3 regions of the Streptomyces sp. NPDC052109 genome follow, and region 1 is predicted to be linked to each of the others. Evidence: riboswitches for the same ligand, from Rfam matches in the RefSeq annotation. Region 1 holds a riboswitch; each other region holds the start of a gene.

Region 1 (2,255 bases):
ACGAAGCCCTCGGCCTCCAGGGTGCGCAGGGCCTCGCGCACGGGAACGCGCGAGACGCCGTAGCGGCGGGCCAGGACTTCCTCGGTGAGGCGGCCGCCGCGCTCGTGGACACCCGCGACGATGTCGTCCCGGATCGCCGTGCACACCGAGTGCGCCGGAATACGCATGACCGACCTCCGCCTTAATCCCCGTGAAACGTCGACGATGGACGTGTGTTCCGTGACTCTATTCCAAAAGGCCGGAATTTCCGACGGCGGGCCGGAACACATGGATATTTTTTGGTCAGCGGGCCGGAGGGACACCGCCGGAAAACGGCGAAAACCCCGGCTCGGTGAGCCGGGGTCGCCGAGGCGAGGCGGTACCGCTGTCGGGTCAGACGTTCACGCCGTGCTTGCGGAGGTAGGCGACGGGGTCGACGTCCGAGCCGTAGTCGGGGGTCGTGCGGGCCTCGAAGTGGAGGTGCGGGCCGGTGGTGTTGCCGGTCGAGCCGGACAGGCCGATCCGGCGGCCGGGGGTGACCTGCTCGCCGACCGTGACGGCGATGGACGACAGGTGGCCGTACTGGGTGTACATGCCGTCGGCCATCCGGATCACGATCTGGTTGCCGTACGCGCCGCCCCAGCCCGTGGAGACGACGGTGCCGGAGCCGACCGCGTGGACGGGCGTGCCGCCGGCCGCGTGGAAGTCGATGCCGGTGTGCGAGCCGGAGGACCACAGGGAGCTGCTGGCCTTGTAACCCGTGGAGACGTACGAGTCCGCGACCGGAGCGACGAAGGCGTTCAGGCGCCTGCGCTCGGCCTCGCGGGCGGCACGGGCCTTGGCCTCACGGATCTCCCGGGCCCTCTTGGCCGCGGCCTCCTCCGCCGCCTTCTGCTCGGCGGCCCGCCTCTGGGCGATGGCCTGCGCGTCGATCTGCTCGGCGATGTCGTCGCCGACGCTGACCACGGGGACGAGGCCGGTCTGCTCGGCGGAGTTCTCGGCGGCGAACGCCGGGGAGGCCACGAGGCCGCCGATGACACCGGTGGTGGTGAGGGCCGCGACACCGGCCGCCCGAGCGGTGGTGCGCTTGACGCGGCCGGGCTTGCGGTGCTTCCCGGTGGCGCACATGAACGCCATGAAGTGGCTGGTCCTTTCCTTCCCTCTCGCCTACCGGGTTAGCTGACGGGTTCGGAGCAGGAAGGTCTCCTACGGGCTCACTCGCGGCTCGCGCCGGCGCCCGATTCACCCCAGGGACTGCGTGGGTCCCCGGCTCCCCTGGCTCGCGCCGTACGGGGACTCGGCGATGGCTGTCCGGTGCCGCGGGCGCGGCGTACTGCCCGACGAACAGCCCGGACGACGCTACGGAAGCCCACTCGCCCATCCCAAACCGATCCGGCCTTTTGTAGCGCATCCCACAGGGCAGACAGGCAACCTCCGCCGCAAATCGGGCATCTGAGGAAGGGAGTGGAACAGCTGGGGCCCTGACGCCCGTAGGCGGTCAGGGCCCCACGCGCGTGCACCCGCTCGGGCGCACCCGGCCGCTGCGACGGCTGCCCTACTCGGCCGCCACCACGGTCACTTCACCGATGCCGAGCGCCTCCACCGGCGCCTTGATGTGGGAGGCGTCACCGACGAGGACCGTCACCAGGCGGTCCACCGGGAAGGCGTTCACGACGGCCGCCGTGGCCTCCACCGTGCCCGTCGCCGCCAGCTGCTGATAGAGCGTCGCCTGGAAGTCGTCGGGCAGGTGCTGCTCGACCTGGTCGGCCAGCGTGCTCGCGACGGCCGCCGCGGTCTCGTACTTCAGCGGCGCCACCCCGACGAGGTTCTGCACGGCCACGTCCCGCTCGGCGTCGGTCAGGCCCTCGGCGGCGAGGGTGCGCAGCACCTTCCACAGGTCGTCCAGCGCGGGACCGGTGTTGGGCGTGTCCACGGAGCCGCTGATGGCGAGCATCGAGGCACCGGTGCCGTCGGGGGCGGACCTGAGAACCTGCCCGAACGCGCGCACACCGTACGTGTAGCCCTTCTCCTCGCGCAGGACGCGGTCCAGGCGGGAGGTGAGGGTGCCGCCGAGGCAGTAGGTGCCGAGCACCTGGGCGGGCCACACGCGGTCGTGCCGGTCGGGCCCGACGCGACCGATGAGCAGCTGCGTCTGGACCGCGCCGGGCCGGTCCACGATGACCACGCGGCCGGTGTCGTCGGCAGTCACCGGCGGCACGGGCCGGGGCTGGCCGGCGGTGCCGGTCCAGGCGCCCAGGGTGTCGCCGAGCAGCGCG
Region 2 (2,255 bases), on a different contig from region 1:
CCGGTCTGCCGGATTCCTCCTCGTCCGGCTCCGACTCCAACTCCACTCCCGGCACGGACTCCTCGGACTCCGGTTCCGGCTCGGACGCCGCGTCGACCCCGGACCCGAGCAAGGACGCCACCGGGACCCCGGACGAGACCGGCGACTTCACCGGGACCAGTACCCCCAAGTCCGACAAGGCGGGCAAGTTCGGTTCGTCGGGCGGCGGAAGCTCACAGGGAAGCGACAGCTCGTCCACAGCGGCCTCGGGTGCCGACAACTCGGACAATTACCAGCAGGCCCCCGGTTCTTGGAGTCTGGTCGACACCGGCGCGCTCAACAGTGGCGGACGGCACCGCGGCGCGAGTGCGGACGAAAGCGTGTCAAACGGTCAGAGCGGCACGTCTTCCGGCCGTCACGCCGGCCGAGGACCGGACACCTACACCGTCCATGAGGGCGACTCCCTCGCCTCCATCGCCGACTCCCTCGGCGTCGACGGCGGATGGCGCGCGCTCTACGAAACCAACAAGAAGGCCATCGGCGCCGACCCGAACCACATCAGCGCCGGTCAGACCCTGAAAGTCGGGGGCGAAAAGGGCGCCGAATAGGGAGAGTTGGCGCCCTGTTTCGCGGCGGATGTCCGGTTTGGTGAAAGTGTGGGATGAGTCTCAGAAGCCCTGATCGTCTTTGAAATTCCGGCGATCTCGTGGCTACGGTCAGGACCGCTCGTCATCACGAGCCCCGGCAGTCGCAACGCCGAATCCTGCCAGCGGTTGCCCGGGAACAGTCGTCGCGTCATGCGCCGTAGGCAGGAGCGGGGGACCCAAGGTAAGCGCCGGGCCCAGCGGTTGACGCTGGACCGGCTTGGGGTGAAGCCGCGCCTCGCGAAAGCGAGCGTGCGGCCGGGCAACTCAACCGGCCCGAACCCGACAGCTCACCTCGCAGGCGTCGGTGAGGGGATCGATCCATGCTGTTTTCCGGCAAGGGCAAGCACCGTCGTCCGTCCAAGGCCGTCCGCGCCATCACGCTCGCCGGCGTCACCGGCGCCGCCGTCGCCGCCCCGCTGATGGCGGCCGGCAACGCCTCCGCCGCCACCGCCTCCGAGTGGGACGCGGTCGCCCAGTGCGAGTCGGGCGGCAACTGGTCCATCAACACCGGCAACGGCTTCTACGGCGGTCTGCAGTTCACCAACTCCACCTGGGCCGCGTACGGCGGCACCGCGTACGCCGCGCGCGCCGACCTCGCCACCAAGGCGCAGCAGATAGCCGTCGCCGAGAAGGTCCTCGCGGGCCAGGGCAAGGGCGCCTGGCCGGTCTGCGGCACGGGCCTGTCCAGCGCCGCCTACAACGGCTCGGCCCCCACCACCTCCTCGAAGAGCACCCCGTCGAGCGGCACGAGCACCGGCGCGACCACTCGCTCCACCGACCAGCAGGCCGCCACCCGCTCCACCGAGCGCAAGGCCCCCTCGGTGAGCAAGACCGTCACCACCCCGACCGGCACGAAGGTCAAGAAGGGTGACGGCGAGTACAAGGTCGTCGCGGGCGACACCCTCAGCGCCATCGCCGAGAAGCACCACGTCGCGGGCGGCTGGCAGAAGCTGTTCCAGCTGAACAAGGACATCGTCCAGCACGCCGACCTCATCTACCCGGGCCAGCAGCTGCACCTGAAGTGACACCCGGCTCCGAACGGACCCACAGCGCCCTCACATCCCCGGCTCGCAGACTGAAGGCCTCGTGAGGGCCACCCCGTCCCCACGGTCTCCCCGCCCCGGCGCGTGTTCCCCCGTACGCGCCGGGGCGGGGTCTTTGTTTTCGCCGCTCGTCACCCCTACCGTTTCCCCGCTCTTCACCCCTACCCCCCTTTGTTCCGATCGTGAACAATGGGTACCGTCTGCGTGTCCTCTCCGTCCACGGGACGGTCGGTCGGTGGCTGATCCCCCGGGGACGGTTAGGCTCTAGCCGCAAGGCACAGCCGTAAGGCTCACCGCCCCGCACTACCAGCGTCACATCCAAGAAGGAGATGCTCGTGCCGTCCATCGACGTCGTCGTAGCCCGGGAAATCCTGGACTCCCGAGGCAACCCCACGGTCGAGGTCGAGGTCGGCCTCGACGACGGCAGCACGGGTCGTGCCGCCGTCCCGTCCGGCGCCTCGACCGGTGCCTTCGAGGCCATCGAGCTCCGCGACGGTGACCCGGGCCGCTACCAGGGCAAGGGTGTCGAGAAGGCCGTCCTCGCCGTCATCGAGCAGATCGGCCCGGAGCTGGTCGGCTACGACGC
Region 3 (2,255 bases), on a different contig from region 1:
CGGACGAGCGGATCGGCGGTTTCGAGATCGCCGCCTGCTACGAGGCGGCCCGGCGCGACGCGTTCATCGGCGGCGACCTGTACGCCGTCCAGGACAGCCCGCACGGGGTGCGGCTGGTGGTCGGCGATGTGCGTGGCAAGGGCCTGGGCGCCGTCGCCGCCGTCGCGGTGGTGATCGGGGCGTTCCGGGAGGCGGCCGAGCAGGAGACCACGCTGGAGGCGGTCGCGCAGCGGCTGGAGCGGGCGCTGGCCCGCGAGGGCACCCGGCGGGAGGGCATCGACGCCTTCGAGGGGTTCACCACCGCCGTCCTCGCCGAACTCCCGCACGGCGACGGCGTCGTACGGATCGTCAACCGGGGCCATCCGCCGCCGCTGCTGCTGCCCGGCGACGGCAGCGTGGAGCTGCTCACCTCCCCCGAGCCCGCGCTGCCGCTCGGCATGGGCGACCTCGGGCTGTGGCCCGACCGCGCCCTGGAGCGGGACTTCCCGGGCGGGGCCACCCTGCTGCTCCACACCGACGGCCTGTCCGAGGCACGGGACGCCCACGGCCGGTTCTACGACCCCGAGCGGCGGCTCACCGGACGCGTCTTCCCCGGCCCGGGCGCCCTGCTCGACCGGCTCGCCGACGAGGTCCGGCGGCACTCCGGTGGCGGGATGGCGGACGACATGGCCCTGCTCGCCGTGCGGCGCCCTTGATCACCTGCACCGAGGGTGACCGGACGACCGCCCTCCGCATAACAGCTGAGTCACCATCAAAAACGCCGAGACTCCTGTACGTCGGTCAACTCGCCCGTTTTCCAGCATTCCTGCCCGGTAAATCCACCATCGAAAACGTTAATGATCAAGCCGAACGGCTTGGAAAGTGACTGTCAGGTCTATTAACGTTCGATAACGCAGCGCGGTCGTCCCAGCCGTCACAAGAGGCGGCTCCGTGCGCACGCGCCGAATCCCGCAAGGGAACCGGGGAACCACCACCTTGGGGTGAATCACGCGGACGCCGTCGTGAACTCGCAGAGTGCACGCCGTGTATACGCGCGTAGGAGACCTTCCTGCTCCGAACCCGTCAGCTAACCCGGTAGGCGGAGGAAGGAAAGGAGAACGCCCCAGTGGCGTCCAACCGGCCCGCCCCAGAAGCCCCGTTCGTGCCCGCGCCGACCGAGCCCGAGACCTTCGGCTACGGCGCCTACCGCGCCGAGGAGGGCCCCTGGGAGGAGTGGAATCCCACCGAGGACTCCCTCGCCCCGCTCCGCGGCCGGCACCGCGTCGCCAAGCAGCGCGGCGGCTTCGCGCGCAGCTCCACCGTCCTCGGCGTCGGCGTGATGGCCGCGGTCGGCGCGGGCGGCATGGCCAGCGCCAACACGGGCAAGCCGCCTGTCTCCATATCCCTCCCGGACCTGGACTCCGTCAGCCACCTCTTCGGCCACGAGTCCTCCGGCGCGTCCCGGACCACCGCCACCGGGCTCAGCAGGGCCGGGGTGACCACCGACAGCGGCGACAGCGGTGATGCCGGCGAGGCCCTGCGCAACCGGATCATGGCCCAGGCCGAGCAGCAGAAGGGCCAGGCCGCGAGCAAGGCCACCGCCGCCGCGCTCGCCGTGTCCGAGAAGCAGATCGCCGACGCGGCCGCCAAGGCGGAGAAGGACGCCGCCGCCAAGGCCGCGACCGCCAAGGAGAAGGCGGAGGCCGACGCCGAGAAGGCCGCCGAGGCCAAGCGCCTGGCCGAGCTGGCCAAGCAGTACCAGCTGCCCGTCGTCTCGTACACGATCACCGGCACCTTCGGCCAGCCCGGCGCGATGTGGTCCTCCGGCTACCACACCGGCCTCGACTTCGCCGCCCCCACCGGCACCCTCATCAAGGCCATCCACGGCGGCACGGTCACCCAGGCCGGCTGGGCCGGAGCCTACGGCTACCGCACCGTCATCACCCTGGACGACGGCACCGAGCTGTGGTTCTGCCACCAGTCCTCGATCAACGTCTCCGTCGGCCAGAAGGTCTCCACCGGCGAGGTCATCGGCCGGGTCGGCGCCACCGGCAACGTCACCGGCCCGCACCTGCACCTGGAGGTCCACCCGAACGGCCAGGCCACCGCCATCGACCCGGCGCCGTGGCTGCGCAGCAAGGGCCTCAACCCCTGAGCGTGTCATTCGCGTGAACTCGGCGCCGGCGGCGGAATGCGATCCTCCGCCGCCGGCGTTGAGTTGGAACATGACTTCTCTGCGCACACTCGGCTCCTCCGACCTCGAGGTCTTCCCGCTC

What was found. Region 1 has a riboswitch for cyclic di-AMP ahead of AB0L59_RS31885 (M23 family metallopeptidase). Riboswitches for the same ligand answer to the same signal wherever they lie in the genome.
Positions count from the first base shown of each region.
Region 2: another riboswitch for cyclic di-AMP. It lies ahead of AB0L59_RS25500 (transglycosylase family protein); the one in region 1 lies ahead of AB0L59_RS31885 (M23 family metallopeptidase).
Region 3: another riboswitch for cyclic di-AMP. It lies ahead of AB0L59_RS41815 (M23 family metallopeptidase); the one in region 1 lies ahead of AB0L59_RS31885 (M23 family metallopeptidase).

Region 1 covers NZ_JBFAWF010000020.1:126,850-129,104, reverse strand. Annotated here, with positions in the region: gene AB0L59_RS31890 (GntR family transcriptional regulator) at 1-167, opposite strand, end outside; gene AB0L59_RS31885 (M23 family metallopeptidase) at 373-1,116, opposite strand; cyclic di-AMP (ydaO/yuaA leader) riboswitch at 1,129-1,292, opposite strand; gene AB0L59_RS31880 (pitrilysin family protein) at 1,535-2,255, opposite strand, start outside.
Region 2 covers NZ_JBFAWF010000013.1:152,306-154,560, forward strand. Annotated here, with positions in the region: gene AB0L59_RS25495 (transglycosylase family protein) at 1-587, shown strand, start outside; cyclic di-AMP (ydaO/yuaA leader) riboswitch at 770-942, shown strand; gene AB0L59_RS25500 (transglycosylase family protein) at 947-1,651, shown strand; gene eno (phosphopyruvate hydratase) at 1,999-2,255, shown strand, end outside.
Region 3 covers NZ_JBFAWF010000047.1:22,127-24,381, reverse strand. Annotated here, with positions in the region: gene AB0L59_RS41820 (PP2C family protein-serine/threonine phosphatase) at 1-695, shown strand, start outside; cyclic di-AMP (ydaO/yuaA leader) riboswitch at 930-1,098, shown strand; gene AB0L59_RS41815 (M23 family metallopeptidase) at 1,106-2,134, shown strand; gene AB0L59_RS41810 (aldo/keto reductase) at 2,205-2,255, shown strand, end outside.